DNA from 2 places in the Streptomyces sp. NPDC012835 genome. Region 2 is predicted to be linked to the other one. Evidence: riboswitches for the same ligand, from Rfam matches in the RefSeq annotation. Region 2 holds a riboswitch; the other holds the start of a gene.

Evidence for each region. A riboswitch is a leader RNA that binds a small molecule or an ion and turns the genes downstream of it on or off. The one in region 2 is predicted to bind cobalamin.
Region 1: it holds a riboswitch for cobalamin, as region 2 does, so the genes downstream of both, ACFY6S_RS18950 ((2Fe-2S) ferredoxin domain-containing protein) here and ACFY6S_RS07740 (cobalamin biosynthesis protein) in region 2, are expected to answer to the same signal.

The regions. Positions count from the first base shown of each region.
Region 1 covers NZ_JBIBBW010000004.1:159,605-165,955, forward strand. Annotated here, with positions in the region: gene ACFY6S_RS18930 (AraC family transcriptional regulator) at 1-286, opposite strand, end outside; gene ACFY6S_RS18935 (NAD(P)-dependent alcohol dehydrogenase) at 398-1,384, shown strand; gene ACFY6S_RS18940 (DUF4430 domain-containing protein) at 1,614-2,132, opposite strand; gene ACFY6S_RS18945 ((2Fe-2S)-binding protein) at 2,394-3,104, opposite strand; gene ACFY6S_RS18950 ((2Fe-2S) ferredoxin domain-containing protein) at 3,143-3,520, opposite strand; cobalamin riboswitch at 3,584-3,709, opposite strand; gene ACFY6S_RS18955 (glycoside hydrolase family 76 protein) at 4,031-5,506, shown strand; gene car (carboxylic acid reductase) at 5,527-6,351, opposite strand, start outside.
Region 2 covers NZ_JBIBBW010000002.1:51,161-61,135, forward strand. Annotated here, with positions in the region: gene ACFY6S_RS07730 (anion permease) at 1-419, shown strand, start outside; gene ACFY6S_RS07735 (hypothetical protein) at 433-687, shown strand; cobalamin riboswitch at 749-901, shown strand; gene ACFY6S_RS07740 (cobalamin biosynthesis protein) at 935-1,942, shown strand; gene ACFY6S_RS07745 (cobyric acid synthase) at 1,939-3,483, shown strand; gene ACFY6S_RS07750 (putative cobaltochelatase) at 3,545-5,626, shown strand; gene cobO (cob(I)yrinic acid a,c-diamide adenosyltransferase) at 5,626-6,225, shown strand; gene ACFY6S_RS07760 (cobyrinate a,c-diamide synthase) at 6,239-7,660, shown strand; gene ACFY6S_RS07765 (ZIP family metal transporter) at 7,753-8,547, opposite strand; gene ACFY6S_RS07770 (cobalamin biosynthesis protein) at 8,635-9,039, shown strand; gene ACFY6S_RS07775 (hypothetical protein) at 9,104-9,382, shown strand; gene cobC (Rv2231c family pyridoxal phosphate-dependent protein CobC) at 9,366-9,975, shown strand, end outside.

The DNA.
Region 1 (6,351 bases), on a different contig from region 2:
CGGGCGCCCGGGCGAACACCCCGTCGCAGTCGACGGCTTCGCTGCCCGGCGCGTCCTGGAGCGCGAAGTCCACACCCGCCCGGACCAGGAGGCAGTCGCCCGCCGTGAGGCGCTGCGGTTCGGTGAGGACGTCCGAGGTCAGCCGGCACGATCCGCTGGAGATCAGCAGCAGCCGGGCGAGGTGCCGGGGAGGGAACGAGATGCCCCACGGCGCACGCGCGTCCACCCGTACATACCGCGAGTTCTCGATCTTCATCGTGGTGAGGAGCTCGTCGACCGGGTCCATGCCCTCTCCTCTCCTGGACGATCGGAACCAAATCCCGGACGCGAGGATACATTCCGTCCAGCCGACCGGCGCTAGCGTGCAGGCATCGGTTCTACGGACGAGGGACGAGCGATGCGGACATTCCAGGTGAACGGCGACGGCGGACCACTCTCCCCGGTGGAGCGCCCGGTGCCCGTTCCGGCGGCGGGCGAGGTGCTCGTACGGGTCAGGGCCAGCTCGCTCAACGCGCGCGATCTGCTCATCGCCAACGGAAGATACTCGGTCGCCGTGCCGCCGGGGCGGGTCCCGCTCTCCGACGGCGCGGGCGTCGTCGAGGCGGTCGGGGACGGCGTCTCGCGGTTCCGGGCCGGGGACCGCGTCGCGAGCACCTTCCATCCGGGCTGGATCCACGGCCCCTTCGAGGGCTGGGGTGAGCTGTACGGGGTGCAGCGCGACGGATGGCTCACCGAGTACATCGCCGTCTCCGAGCACAGCGTGGCCGATGTGCCGGAGCATCTGTCCTTCGAGGAGGCGGCCACGCTTCCGTGCGCCGCGCTCACCGCGTGGTCGGCCGTGTCCGGGATCGGTCCGGGCGACACGGTGCTCGTCCAGGGGTCGGGCGGCGTGTCCGTCTTCGCGCTGCAATTCGCCCGCGCGGCCGGCGCCCGCGTGCTGGCCACCACCTCCAGTGCGGAGAAGGCCGAACGCCTCCGCGCCCTCGGCGCGTCCGATGTCGTGGACTACGTCGGCACGCCGGAATGGGGGGCGCGGGTACGGGAGCTGACCGACGGCCGCGGTACCGATCTCGTCGTGGAGATCGGCGGTGCCGGGACGATCTCCCAGTCGATCACCGCCGTCGCCCACGGCGGACGGATCTCCCTCGTCGGCAACCTCGCGGCGGGCGACGGCATGGACCTGACGCGGTTCTTCCAGCGCGGCGCGACGCTCAGGACGATCAGCGTGGGCAGCCGGAGCGACTTCGAGCGGATGAACCGGGTCGTCCGCGGGCACCGGCTGCGGCCGGTGATCGACCGCGTCTTCCCGTTCGAGGAGACCCCGGAGGCGTTCTGCCACTTCGAGACGGGATCACGCTTCGGCAAGGTCGTCATCAGCCACTGACGCGACACGGCGGAACAGGCCGCCGCCCTCGGCTCCCCCGGCCCTCCACTTCCGCCGGCCGGCATCGTGGGCCGCCCTGCGGCCCCAAGTGGTCCACGGGCCGCGCCCCGCCGGACCGTCTCGCGAAGGTTCGCGAGACGGTCGCCGGGCGGGCCCGTCCGCCGGAGCGGCCGTCACCGAGGACGAGGTACGGCCGTCCCCGGCCGGCGCGCCACGGTGAGCGGCGGGATCAGAGGGCAGTCCAGGTGAACGCCACCTTGTCCCCGGCGTTCAGCGCGAACTGGCAGCCGCCCACGGGGGTCGGGGTGCCGTTGACGGAGATGTTCCAGTAGGCGGCACCGCCACCGCTGACATCCTTGACGGTCTCGACGGAGAAGTCTTCGAAGGACGCATACCAGGTGCCGTCCCAGGTGAAGCCCCGCTTGCGGGCGGCGTCGTCGAGGGCGGCGGTCGGTGTCGGCACGGCGGTGGGATGGGCTCCGCCGTTGGTGCCGTCGCACCTGTGCGTGCCACCGGTGGCGGTGGTGACCTCGTGCCCGCGCGTCCTGATCCTCCCCTCGAAGAGGAGGCCGTCGGGCCCCTGCACGGTGACCGTGACCTTGACGGGCGCGTTCGTACCGGACGTGCCCGTGGCTCCGGAGGCGGGGGCGGCGTGCGCGGCGGACGGGGCGGCGGCGAGCGCCAGGCCGAGGGCCGTGGCGGCGATCAGGTGACGTGGTGCGCGGGAGACGCGTACGGTGCGCGGCATGGCGGAGCCTTCCTGGTGCGGGTCGGGCCCGCGGCACGAGGAACTCTCGGCTTCGCGCTGCGGACCATGACAGTGGCAAGCGGTGACGAGCACGCGCCGGGTTCCCCGACTCACGGCCCGAGGGCCGCTCGTGGTTGCGGGCCGGTGCCGGATTCCCACCGGTTCACCCCCCGGTCACGTGCGTGTGCGATGGTCGTGCCGTACGTGGTGACGCCCTTCCGTGTCCGTGGTCCTTCGGTCTCTCCGGGCGCGGAAGTCGCCTCATCCTAGGGCTGGTTCGGCCGTGTGGTCGGCAAGTCCGCAGTCTCCGCATTTCGAACCGTTCGGCGCGCGGTAGTAGAGGCAGCAGCTTCGGCGGCGGAACGCGAGGTCGGGGCCGGTGATCACTCCGGTGCCGGCCAGGCGTCCGGTGCCCAGCAGTGCGGCCGTGAGGTCGGTGAGCGGCCCTCGTACGGCGGGACGGGCCGCGAGCAGGGCGTGCGCGGCCCCGGCCAGCGCCGAGGCGGAGTTGCCGTCCAGCAGACGGGGGGCGACCTTGACGCGCAGTCCGTCGGCCAGTGCCAGCAGGTGACGTGTGACCTGCGTGTACAGGGCGCGGGCGGGATCGTCGTCCAGCCGGTCGACGTGCCGGCCGGCCGGACGGGGCACACGCAGGGCCGGTCCGTCGTCGGCTCGGTGCAGTCCCTCCAGGTCGAGGACGATCCCGTGCAGGACGACGCACGCCAGGGCCGGGGACCAGAGGCGGGCGGCGTGACCGAGCTGGGCGACGGAGACGTCGATGCGCGGTTCCGTGGTGTGGTGGCGGCGGGCGACGGCCTGCGCGAGATCGCCGAAACCCGCCGCGTAGGACCGGGCCACCGGATGCCAGCCGTCGTCCGGTCCGCCGACGTGCAGGGCGAAGAAGCCGCCGAGGCCCGCCACGTCACGCAGCGCGGCGGTGACGGCCGCGGCGGGGGCACGGGCTTCGTCCACGGTTCCTGCCTCTCCAGTCCGGCTCTCCGTCCGTATGGTCAGGGGGCCGTACGCCGTCGCGGTGGCCTGATGGTGTAGAGGTCGAGTATGTCCGGCCGGGGTGCGACGCCCGGCCCGCCGGCACGTGCCCAGGCGGCGATGTCCTCGGTCGCGTCCGGATCGTTGACCAGCCCCAGCCAGACGGGCCGGGCACCGGCGGCGCGGCCCTCGGCGGAGGGCTGGACGACGATGACGTTGGCCTGTTCGCAGACGTCCAGGCAGGCGGAGACCCGCACGGGCACCTGGGCGCGCAGCCGCGCGGTCTGGGCGGCGTGGTCGACGCCGGGTATCTTCGGGCTGCCGCAGCAGCAGTCACGGCACACGACAACCCGGCAGGGCGCCGGTTCGCGGCCGGGCGGGACGGTGTCGGCGGACATGCCGCATCGTTCCTCTCTTCCGGGGAGATCCGCCCCGGTGGTCCGTCGAGGAGGCGACCGCGTGAGTCTCCTGGCTCTCGGGTCGAGGCTCGCGCCGCGCCTTCCCACCCTGTGCGGGCAGTGGTCGTGTGCGGGGCTCGCTCGCCGATCACAGTGGCGGGACCGCGCCGGATTTCCACCGGCTTCCTCGGACCGCCGTCGCCTTGTTGCTCCGGCCATCCTTCCACCCCGTTCTCCCTGCTGTCAGCAAGGGGGCACCTCCCCGGCGCCCCGGAGGAACGTGATATCGCCAGGTCATCGACGGGACGGGACCCAGGAAGCCGATGGAGATCCGGCGCGGTCCCCGGAGTCCGCGTCCCGCGCGCTTCCGGTGACACCGCCCTCGCGGGAACGCCCGCGTACCGCGACCGCCTCCAGGGACGGGGGAATTCCCGACGCATTGACGTGGGCACGTCATTGCCATACGTTCCGGGTGCGCTCTCAGCCACCCCGCCGATCCCGGAGCCGCCCATGTGGAAAACGTTGTCGGTCCGGATGCGTCACCTGGTGGCACTGTTCGCCGTGGCGCTTCTCGTCGCCCTGACCCCCCAAGCCGTGGCCCCGGCGGCGGCCGTGGGCGCCGCCCCGACCGCGGCCATCTGCAACGCGTACTGCGACGCGCGCGACCCCGCGCTCTCGCCGCAGGACCGTATCCCCGTCTCCACCACGCTCTTCTCCCGCTCGATCGCCCTCCACTTCGACGACCGGGACGCGATGGGCTGGGCCTCGACGGACAACGGCAGCCCGGGCGACGAGGTCTGGCTCGACCGGTCCTTCGACGGCGGGCGCACCTGGAGCTCCGGCAGCCGCCTCGGCGCCACCGTCGTACCCGCCGGACAGCGCGGCCGGCGCACCCTCATGTACAACGTGGACGACTGGAACACCAACGGGGTCGGCGCCCTGCGCGCCTGCGGCAGGGCCGGCGACCGTACGGACATCGCCTGCACACCCTGGGCGCGCACGACCTGGAACGCGTGGGACCGCCGGACGGCCGCGGCCACGGCGCAGATGCAGTTCTACAACAACGGCACGGGGCTGTTCGACACCACCGGCTGGTGGAACTCGGCCAACGCGCTCACCGCGGTCATCGACAACATCCGCGTCTCGGGAATGACCAGCTATCGCTACGCCATCGCCAACACCTACAATCGCCAACTCAACGCTCAGGCAGGACAGTTCCGGAACGACTACATCGACGACACCGGGTGGTGGGGGCTGGCCTGGGTCGCCGCGTACGACGCGACCGGTGACAGCCGCTATCTGAACACCGCACGCGCGGACGCCGATCACATGGCCTCCTACTGGGACGGTGTCTGCGGCGGCGGTGTGTGGTGGAGCACCGCGAAGACCTACAAGAACGCCATCGCCAACTCCCTCTACATCCAGCTCAACGCGGCCCTGCACAACCGCGTACCCGGCGACACCGTCCATCTGGGCCGGGCCCGCGCCGGCTGGTCGTGGTTCCAGGGGACCGGGATGGTCAACGGTTCGCACCTGGTGAACGACGGCATCGATCTGTCCACCTGCCGCAACAACGGCGCCGCCGTCTGGTCGTACAACCAGGGCGTGCTGCTCGGCGCGCTCACGGAACTGAACCGGGCCACCCAGGACGCCGCACTGCTCACCACGGCACGGCAGATCGCCGACGCGGCCACCACCTCCCCGTCCCTGAACACCGGCGGTATCCTGCGCGATCCGTGCGAGGGCGGTGACTGCGGGGCGGACGGCCCGTCCTTCAAGGGCGCGCACGTCCGCGGCCTCGGCAAGCTCAACGCGGCGCTCGCCGACCACCCCTACACGGCCTATCTGTCCAGGCAGGCGGACGCCGCGTACGCCCGGAACCGCAATCCGCTCGGCCAGTACGGGCTGCGCTGGAACGGACCGCTCGACACGACGGACGCGGCACGCCAGCACAGCGCGCTCGACCTGCTGAACGCGGCGCCCTGACCGCCCTGCCGTCCGGGGGTTCACCGCTGGGGTCGGACGTTTCCTTGGAGGGGGTCCGGTACCGGCGATGTCCGGAGAAGGCCGAGCCGGTGCAGGTCGGCCGGATATTTGGCGATCAGTTCGGCCGACAGGTGCGGGATGCCGTTGTCGTCGCCGATCCCGGCCTCGCGGACGGCCTTCTCGAAGCGGTCGGCGGGGATGGCCGAGCCGCGGACGGGTTCGTCGGGGTGGCGGAAGGCGTGCAGGAGCGGCAGCAGCGAGTGCCGGCGCCGGTTCTCCGGCTGGGCCCGCAGTGCGGTGTGGAAGCGGGCGAACCAGTCGTCGTAGTCGTCGATGCGGCGGATCGAGTGGCCGGCCTCGGTGAGCCAGTCGACGAAGGTGTCGAGCGAGACGCCGTCGTCGTGCGGGTTGACCACGTTGTACGTCCGGTAGCCGCTGGTGACGGCCGCGCCGAGGGTGTTGACGGCCTGGGCGACGAAATCGACGGGCAGGCCGTCGTAGTGCGCCCACCGCCGCTCCCCCTCCGGGTCCGTACGGTAGAACGAGGCCGGTGCGATACCGGTGGTGACGAGGCTGAACAGCAGACGGGTGAACAGGTCGGGGACGTTGAGCTGGCCGCTGTGGCGGCGGTGGGCGAGGATCATGTCCGAGCGGAAGACCGTGACCGGCAGCCCGTACGCCTGGTGGGCCTCCCGCAGCAGTACCTCGCCGGCCCACTTGCTGGTCGCGTAGCCGGAGGCATAGCCGTCCGAGAGCGTGCGTACGGGGCTCACCTCGCGGATGTCGGCCCACTCGTCGAGCCGTGCCGGGTCGAGTTCGGTGGCCACGCCGACCGTCGACAGGTA
Region 2 (9,975 bases):
CCTGCTCCGGCGCCGTGATGGGCGCCGGTCTCGGCCGCAAGGGCGGGGTGGTCCGCTGGTCCACCGCCACCCGGATGTTCGTCGCCTGGGGGCTGACCCTGCCGGCCGCCGGACTGGTCGCCGCGGGCGCCGAGTTCCTCACCGGTCAGGGCACCTGGGGGATCGCGGCCGTCGCCGTCCTGCTCGTCGCGGGATCGGGAGCGATCTGGCTCGTCTCGCGGCGGCAGCCGATAGACCACACGAACGTCACCGACGGCGCGGAGTCCCCGGCCACCGCGGCCCCCGACGTGACGGATGTCGTGACGACCGCCGTCGTCGCCGTCACCCCGCCGCCCGCCGGGTCCGCGCAGGATCTGTCGGCCACCATCCACGCCCCCACCGGTCCCGCCGGTGAGCCCGCGCGCACCGCCACGGTCTGAAGGAAGTCATCGCATGAACATCGACTGGGCGGCGCTCGGCTCCGTCTTCGGCGTCAGTCTCGTGACCACCGTGGCCCTGGTGGGCCTGTTCACCCTGGGCATCGTGGCCCTCGCCAGGCCGGAGCGGCAGCCGGCCGAGAGCGGCGCGCGGGGCGCCGGGCCCGGCGCCACCGGATCGGCCGTGGCCGTCCGCACGGCGGGCGCCTGCGTCTGCTTCGCACTCTGTCTGGCCGCCGTGGCGTACGGGATCTATCTGATCGTGGCCTGACCCGCCACCTCGTGTGGGGCTCGGCACACTGCCCCGTCGCAGGTCAAGGCGGAGTTGACGGGTCTTTCGACGGCGTGGTGGACTGCCGGGGCCATACACGGCGGCAGAAGAGGAAGCCGGTGCGAATCCGGCGCGGTCCCGCCACTGTCACCGCGAGCGACCCGCGTGGCCGCTCCGGAAGCCAGGAACTCCTGCCGCCGCGTCACGTCGAACCGGGGCGCGGACCCTGAGTGAGGACAATTTCGCCATGCCTGGCCGCGCTTCCGCCGCCGCGCGCGGCGGCGGCTCAGCCGTCGCCGAGCGGGTCTTCGCCTACGGTGCCACCGCCGGCCTGCTGGCCGACCTGGTCCTCGCCGACCCCCGCCGGGGCCATCCGGTCGCGGCGTTCGGCCGGGCGGCCGGGGCCGTCGAGCGCGTCCTGTGGCGCGACCACCGCGGCTGGGGCGCGCTGCACACGGCGGTGTGCGCCGGTGGCGCCGCCGGGGCCGCCGCGCTGGCGGCCCGTGCCGTACGCCACCGTCCCGCCGTCGCCACCGCCCTCACCGCCGCCGCCACCTGGTCCGTGGTCGGCGGGACCTCGCTGGGCCGCGAGGCGCGGGCGATCGGCGCGGCGCTGGCCGCCGGGGACGTCGAGGGGGCCAGGGAGCGGCTGCCGCACCTGTGCGGGCGGGACCCGCAGGCGCTGGACGCGGCTCAGATCGCGCGGGCCGTCGTGGAGTCCGTCGCCGAGAACACCTCGGACGCCGTCGTGGGCGCGCTGGTGTGGGGCGCCGTCGCGGGTCCCGCCGGGCTGGCCGGGTTCCGGGCCGTGAACACGCTGGACGCGATGGTGGGGCACAGGAGCGCGCGGTACCGCCGCTTCGGCTGGGCCTCCGCGCGGCTCGACGACGCCGCCGGATGGCCGGGCGCCCGGCTGACCACCGCGCTCGCGATCGTCGCGGGCGGCGATCCGCGCGGCGCGCTGCGGGCCGTACGGCAGGACGCGGCGCGGCACCCGAGCCCCAACGCGGGCCCGGTGGAGGCGTCGTTCGCGGGCGCGCTGGGGGTACGGCTGGGCGGCACCCTCGCGTACGGCGGCCGGGTCGAGCACCGGCCGGTGCTGAACGGCGGCGGGCGGCCCGTCGAGGTCGGGGACATCGAACGCGCGGTACGCCTGTCGCGCCGGGTCAACGCGCTGGCCCTGGCGGCCTGTGTGGCCGGCCGGATCGGGTACGGCGCCATGCGGCGGTCGGCCGCGCGAAGGAGGAACGGATGAGCCGGGGCGGGCGCGGCGGTGGTCTCCTGATAGCCGGGACCACCTCCGACGCGGGCAAGAGCGTCGTCACGGCGGGAATCTGCCGGTGGCTGGCGCGACGCGGGCTGAAGGTGGCGCCGTTCAAGGGGCAGAACATGTCCCTGAACTCGTTCGTGACGCGTGAGGGCGCCGAGATCGGGCGCGCCCAGGCGATGCAGGCGCAGGCCGCGCGGGTGGAGCCGACCGCGCTGATGAACCCCGTCCTCCTCAAGCCGGGCGGCGACCGCAGCAGCCAGGTGGTGCTGATGGGTCGGCCCGTCGGGGAACTGAGCGCGACCGACTACCACGGGGGCCGGCGCGAGGCGCTGCTCGGCACCGTACTGGAGTGCCTGGAGGAGCTGCGGGCCGGCCACGACGCGGTGATCTGCGAGGGCGCGGGCAGCCCGGCCGAGATCAATCTGCGCCGTACGGACATCGTCAACATGGGCATCGCGCGGGCCGCGCGGCTGCCGGTGGTCGTGGTCGGGGACATCGACAGGGGCGGGGTCTTCGCGTCGTTCTTCGGCACGACGGCGCTGCTGGCGCCGGAGGACCAGGAGCTGCTCGCGGGCTATCTCGTCAACAAGTTCCGGGGCGACGTGTCGCTGCTGGAGCCCGGTCTGGAGATGCTGCGCGGGCTGACCGGGCGGGCGACGCTCGGCGTGCTGCCCTTCCGGCACGGTCTGGGCATCGACGAGGAGGACGGGCTGCGTGTCTCCCTGCGCGGCACGGTGCGCGAGTCGGCGGTGGCTGCCCCGTACGGCGAGGATGTGCTGCGGGTCGCGGTCTGCGCCGTACCGCTGATGTCGAACTTCACGGATGTGGACGCGCTGGCGGCCGAGCCGGGGGTCGTCGTGCGGTTCGTGGACCGGCCGCAGGAGCTGGCCGACGCGGATCTGGTGGTCGTGCCGGGCACCCGCGGCACGGTGCGGGCGCTGGCGTGGCTGCGCGAGCGCGGACTCGCGGACGCCCTCGCCCGGCGGGCCGCCGAGGGCCGTCCCGTGCTGGGGATCTGCGGCGGCTACCAGGTCCTGGGCGAGCGCATCGACGACGAGGTGGAGTCGCGGGCGGGCACGGTGTCCGGGCTGGGGCTGCTGCCGGTGCGCGTCGCGTTCCACCGGGAGAAGACCCTCGCCCGGCCGGTCGGGACGGCCCTCGGCGAGCGGGTCGAGGGGTACGAGATCCACCACGGGATCGCCGAGGTGCTCGGCGGTGAGGCGTTCGTCACGGACGCGGCGGGGCAGCCTCTCGACGGCTGCCGGGTGGGGTCCGTGCAGGGGACGCACTGGCACGGGGCGCTGGAGAGCGACGCGTTCCGGCGGCGGTTCCTGACCGGGGTGGCGCGGGCGGCCGGCCGGCGTTTCGTCCCGGCGCCCGACACGAGCTTCGGCGCGCTGCGCGAGGAACAGCTCGACCTCCTCGGTGACCTCGTCGAGGAGCACGCGGACACGGACGCGCTGCTGCGGCTGATCGAGGAGGGGCCGCCGCCGGGGCTGCCCTTCATTCCCCCGGGGGCGCCGTGAGCGTCTCCCCGGTCGGTCGTATGCGAGCCCCGAGCGTCATCTTCGAAGGAGCGATCCGTACATGAGCACACCCTTTCCGTTCACCGCAGTCGTGGGCATGGACGATCTGCGGCTCGCGCTGGTCCTCAACGCGGTCAGTCCCGCCGTGGGCGGGGTGCTCGTACGCGGCGAGAAGGGCACGGCCAAGTCCACGGCCGTGCGGGCGCTCTCGGCGCTGCTGCCCGAGCTGAGGGTCGTCCCCGGCTGCCGGTTCAGCTGCGACCCCGGCGCGCCCGACCCCGGGTGCCCGGACGGGCCGCACGAGCCGGGTCCCGGCGCGGCCAGGGCCGCCCGGGTGGTCGAGCTGCCGGTCGGCGCCTCCGAGGACCGGCTGGTCGGCGCGCTGGACATCGAGCGGGCGCTGTCCGAGGGCGTGAAGGCGTTCGAGCCGGGGCTGCTCGCCGACGCGCACCGGGGGGTCCTCTATGTCGACGAGGTCAACCTCCTCCACGACCATCTGATCGACGTGCTGCTGGACGCCGCCGCCATGGGCGCCTCGTACGTCGAGCGCGAGGGCGTCTCCGTCCGGCACGCCGCGCGCTTCCTGCTGGTCGGGACGATGAACCCCGAGGAGGGCGAGCTGCGGCCACAGCTGCTGGACCGCTTCGGGCTGACGGTCGAGGTCGTGGCCTCCCGTGAACCGGAGTCGCGGGTGGAGGTGGTGCGGCGGCGCCTCGCGTACGACGACGACCCGGCCGCGTTCGCCGCGCGCTGGGCCGGCGAGGAGACGGCGCTGCGGGAGCGGATCGCGACCGCGCGGGCGCTGCTGCCCGAGGTGCGGCTCGGCGAAGCGGCGCTCCTCCAGATCGCCGCGACCTGCGCCGCGTTCGAGGTGGACGGGATGCGCGCGGACATCGTGATGGCGCGGACCGCGACGGCGCTGGCCGCCTGGGCGGGCCGTACGGACGTGCTGGCCGAGGACGTACGGCAGGCCGCGCTGCTCGCGCTGCCGCACCGGCGGCGGCGCAATCCCTTCGACGCGCCGGGGCTGGACGAGGAGAAGCTCGACGACACGCTGGAGGAGTACAAGGGGGACGACGACCCGGACCCCGACGGCCCGGACGGTCCTGACGGCCCCGGCGGCGGTGGCGGGCTGCCGCCGCAGCGCGGCCCCGAGGACCCCCGGGACCCCGGCGCGCCCGGCGAGTCCCCCTCGGGCCAGGACGACACGCCGGACAGCACCGGGACCGAACAGCCCGAGGCGCAGCCCGCACCCCAGCCCCAGCAGCGCGCGGGCGGGGCGGGAGCCGGTGAGCAGGCGGCCGTGGGCGCCACCGAGCCGTTCCGTACGAAGACGCTCAGCGTGCCCGGTCTGGGCGAGGGCGCGACCGGACGGCGCTCCCGGGCCCGTACCGAACACGGCAGGACGACCGGGTCCCGGCGGCCCCGGGGCGCGCTGACCAAGCTGCATCTCTCGGCGACCGTGCGGGCGGCGGCGCCGCACCAGCGGGCGCGCGGGCGGGTCGGCACCGGTCTGGTGGTGCGCAAGGACGATCTGCGGCAGGCGACGCGGGAGGGGCGCGAGGGCAATCTCGTGCTGTTCGTGGTCGACGCCTCCGGTTCGATGGCGGCCCGGCAGCGGATGAGCGCGGTGAAGGGCGCGGTGCTCTCGCTGCTGCTGGACGCTTACCAGCGGCGGGACAAGGTCGGTCTGGTCACCTTCCGGGGCAAGGAGGCGGAGGTGGCGCTGCCGCCCACCTCGTCGGTGGACGCGGCGGCGGCGCGGCTCGAATCGCTGCCCACGGGCGGGCGCACACCGCTCGCCGCCGGGCTGCTCAAGGCCCATGACGTGCTGCGGGTGGAGCGGATGCGCGACCCCGCGCGCCGCCCGCTGCTGCTCGTGGTGACGGACGGCCGGGCGACCGGCGGCCCCGATCCGGTGGCGCTGGCCGCCCGCGCGGCCCGGCTGCACGCCTCGGAGGGGACGGCCTCGGTGGTCGTGGACTGCGAGACGGGGCCGGTGCGGCTCGGGCTCGCTGGCGCGCTCGCGAGGGATCTGGACGGTACGGCGATCACGCTGGACGAATTGCGCGCCGACCGGCTCGCGGGGCTGGTCAGGGACGTACAGCAGGCAGGCGACGAACGACGCGGGAGGGCAGCGTAATGCCGCAGGGACAGCCGGAGAACGTACCGGACGACGGCCTGACCACACGTCAGCGGCGCAACCGTCCGCTGGTGCTCGTCCACACGGGCACCGGCAAGGGCAAGTCGACGGCGGCGTTCGGGCTCGCGCTGCGCGCCTGGACGCAGGGGTGGCCGATCGGCGTCTTCCAGTTCGTGAAGTCGGCGAAGTGGAAGGTCGGCGAGGAGCAGGCCCTGAAGACGCTGGGCGCGAGCGGCGAGGGCGGCAGTGTCGCCTGGCACAAGATGGGCGAGGGCTGGTCGTGGGTGCAGCGCGACTCGCAGCTCTCCAACGAGGAGGCGGCGCGCGAGGGCTGGGAGCAGGTCAAGCGGGACCTCGCGGCCGAGACCCACAAGCTGTACGTCCTGGACGAGTTCGCCTATCCGCTGCACTGGGGCTGGGTGGACACCGCCGAGGTGATCGAGGTGCTGCGCGACCGGCCGGGAACCCAGCATGTGGTGATCACCGGGCGCAACGCCCCGCGGGAGCTGATGGACTTCGCGGATCTCGTCACGGAGATGACGAAGGTCAAGCACCCGATGGACGCGGGGCAGAAGGGCCAGCGGGGCATCGAATGGTGAACGGGAGCGCCGCGTGGTGAACATCCCGAGGCTGGTCATCGCCGCGCCCGCCTCGGGCAGCGGCAAGACCACGGTCGCGACGGGGCTGATGGCCGCCTTCTCGGAGCGCGGTCTCGCCGTCTCCCCGCACAAGGTCGGCCCCGACTACATCGACCCGGGCTACCACGCGCTGGCGGTGGCCTCGTCGGCGCGGGGCCCGGTGGCCAGGCCCGGCCGGAACCTCGACGCCTACATGTGCGGGACGGGGCTGATCGGGCCGCTGTTCGCGCACGGCGCGGCCGGGGCGGACCTCGCGGTGGTCGAGGGGGTGATGGGGCTGTACGACGGCGCCTCCGGCCAGGGCGAACTGGCCTCCACCGCCCAGGTGTCGAAGCTGCTGCGGGCCCCGGTGGTGCTGGTGGTGGACGCCTCGTCGCAGTCGCGTTCGGTGGCCGCGCTGGTGCACGGCTTCGCGTCCTGGGATCCGGAGGTGCGGATCGGCGGGGTGATCCTCAACAAGGTCGCCACCGACCGGCACGAACGGCTGCTGCGGGAGGCGCTGGACGAGTCGGGCGTGCCGGTGATGGGCGTGCTGCGCCGGACCGACGGGGTCGGTACGCCCTCGCGCCATCTGGGTCTCGTGCCGGTCGCCGAGCGGCACGCGGACGCGCTCGCGGCCATGCGGGAGCTGGCCGGGCGGGTGCGGGAGGGCTGTGACCTGGAGGCGCTGCTGGCGCTGGCCAGGAGCGCGCCGCCGCTGGACGCGGTGGCCTGGGAGCCGGCGGCCGAGCCGGTCGCGGGGCCGGGGCTCTCGGCGGTGTCCGGGGCGGGGCCGGGTTCCGGGCGGCCGGTGATCGCGGTGGCCGGCGGTTCGGCGTTCACCTTCTCGTACGCCGAGCACACCGAACTGCTGACGGCCGCGGGCGCGGAGGTCGTCCCCTTCGATCCGCTGCGCGACGAGGAACTCCCGGAAGGGACGCGGGGGTTGGTGATCGGCGGCGGCTTCCCCGAGGTGTACGCCCCCGAGCTGTCCGCCAACGAGCCGCTGCGCAAGGCCGTGGCCGAGCTGGCGTTCTCCGGCGCCCCGGTGGCCGCCGAGTGCGCCGGGCTGCTCTATCTGGCGCGCTCCCTGGACGGGAAGCCGATGTGCGGTGTGCTGGAGGCCGACGCGCGGATGTCGGGGCGGCTGACCCTGGGCTACCGCGAGGCGGTGGCGATCGGTGACAGTGCGCTGGCGGCGGCCGGTACGCGGGTACGGGGGCACGAATTCCACCGTACGGTGCTGGAGCCGGGCGCCGGGGCGGCTCCCGCCTGGGGGCTGGTGCACCCGGAGCGCCGGGTGGAGGGGTTTGTCCGGCGAGGTGTGCACGCGAGCTATCTGCACACCCACTGGGCGGCGGTGCCGGAGATGGCACGGCGGCTGGTGGCGGGATGCGCCGGGGAAAACACGGTGTGAGCGGCGTGAGCGGCAGGGTACGGCTCCGTGACCGGCGGGGACACGGCGTGAGCGGCCCGTGCGCGCGGGTCCGCCCGCCGGGCCGGGACGTCTCATCCGGCGACGCCGACCACCAGCCAGACGAAGCAGACGCCCAGGACGGTGCAGAGCACCGTGGAGCGCGCCGGGTGATCGTGGTGCGCCTCGGGCAGGATCTCGGCGGCGGCGAGATAGAGCAGCGCGCCGCCGAAGAAGCCGAGATAGCTGCCGAGCGCCTCCTCCGGGAGGGTGAACAGCAGCGTGGACGCCGCTCCGATCACCGGGGCGACGGCGTCCGCGACGAGCATCGTGACGGCCCGCCGCCGGTCGTTCCCGTACAGGCTGGTCAGGGTGTACGTGTTGAAGCCGTCGGCGAAGTCGTGGGCGATGACGGCGAGCGCGACGGCGAGTCCCATGCCGCCGCCGACCTGGAAGGCGGCGCCGAGCGCGATGCCGTCCATCAGGCTGTGCCCCACCATGGCCGCCGCCGCGGTGAGCCCGACCTGCGGCACCCGGTGGTTCCCGGGCGTACCCGGAGGGCTCTCGGACGTACCCCGGTGGCTCTCCGTGTCCGCGCCGGTGACGGCGTCGGCGCCGTGCGGACCGCCGGACTGACGGAAGGCGAGGAGCCGTTCGACCATATGGGCGACGAGGAACCCGCCGACGAACAGCAGCAGCGCCTGCGGCACCCCGAAGAGTTCGTGCCCCGCCGCGTGTATCGCCTCGGGCAGCAGGTCGAGACCGACCACTCCGAGCATCAGTCCCCCGGCCAGGCCCAGCACCAGATGGCGGCGGTCGGTGACCCGCTGCGCCGTCCAGCCGCCGAACAGCGTCATGAGGAACGCGCCGAGCGCGACGAAGACCGCCATGGGCCCCTGCATAGCCGATCGGACCGGCACGGCGCATCTCCCGCACCGGACGGACGGGACCCGCGTGCGGCGGACGGACGCGACCTGGTGGTCGGAGTCGGCGCCGGCAGCCGCGCCCGCGTCGAGGAGGTGCTCGCGCTGATCGCGCTCACCCTGCGCGAGGCGGGGCTCTCGCCCGGCCGGGTGCGGGAGCTGGCGACCGTGGCGTCCGCAGCGGAGCGGCCCGCGATCATCGGGGCCGGGGCGCGGCTGGGGGTGCCGGTGCGGAGCTGGCCGGCGGAGCTGCTGGCCCGGGTCGCCGTACCGAATCCGTCGGCCGCGCCGCTGGCGGCGACCGGGACCGCGTCCGTCGCCGAGGCCGCCGCGCTGGTGGGCGGGGGCACCTTGCTGGTGGCGAAGCGGAAGTCGGTGGTGGAGGGCCGGCGATCCGCCGCCACCTGCGCCGTGGCGAGTAGGGGCCACTCGGAGTGGAACGGGCCGGGACGGACATGATGAGGGAGACGGAAGTCAGCACGACAGGCGCCCCGGGATACCGGTGGCAGGGGGAAGGAGCCCGGTGACCCGTGTCGTCCAGCACAGTGAGAGCAGCGCGCGCGGCGGCGGCGCCGCGTGCGCCCGGACAGCCGAGCAGACCGCAAACGCCGAGCAGACCGTGAACGCCCAGCGGACCGTGAACGCCGAGCAGACCGCGAACCCCGAGCAGACCGCGAACGCCCAGCAGACCGCGAACCCCGAGCAGACCGTGAACGCCCAGCGGACCGTGAACCCGCGGATCGCGGAGCCCCTGACCGTACGTACCGCCCGGAGAGCCGACGGCCATGTCTACGCGCGCTGACCCCCACGACCTGCGCCACCACGGCGACGCCGAGGTGCGGGACGGGGCGGCGGGGCTGATCGACCTCGCCGTCAACGTCCGTACGGGCACTCCCCCCGACTGGCTGCGTGAGCGGATCGCCGCCTCGCTGACCGGGCTGGCCGCCTACCCCGACGGCCGGGCGGCGCGCGCGGCGGTCGCGGCGCGGCACGGGCTGCCGGTGGAGCGGGTGCTGCTGACGGCGGGCGCGGCGGAGGCGTTCGTGCTGCTCGCCCGCGCGCTGCCGGTCCGCCGACCCGTGGTCGTGCACCCTCAGTTCACCGAGCCGGAGGCGGCCCTGCGGGACGCGGGACACACGGTGCGGCGGGTGCTGCTGCCCGCGTCGGACGGCTTCCGGCTCGATCCGGCGGCGGTGCCCGACGACGCGGATCTGGTCGTGATCGGCAATCCGACCAACCCGACCTCCGTGCTGCATCCTGCCGAGGACATCGCGAAGCTGGCCCGTCCGGGGCGGACCCTGGTGGTGGACGAGGCGTTCATGGACGCGGTGCCGGGCGAGCCGGAGGCGCTGGCGGGCCGCCGGGACGTGCCGGGGCTCGTGGTGCTGCGCAGCC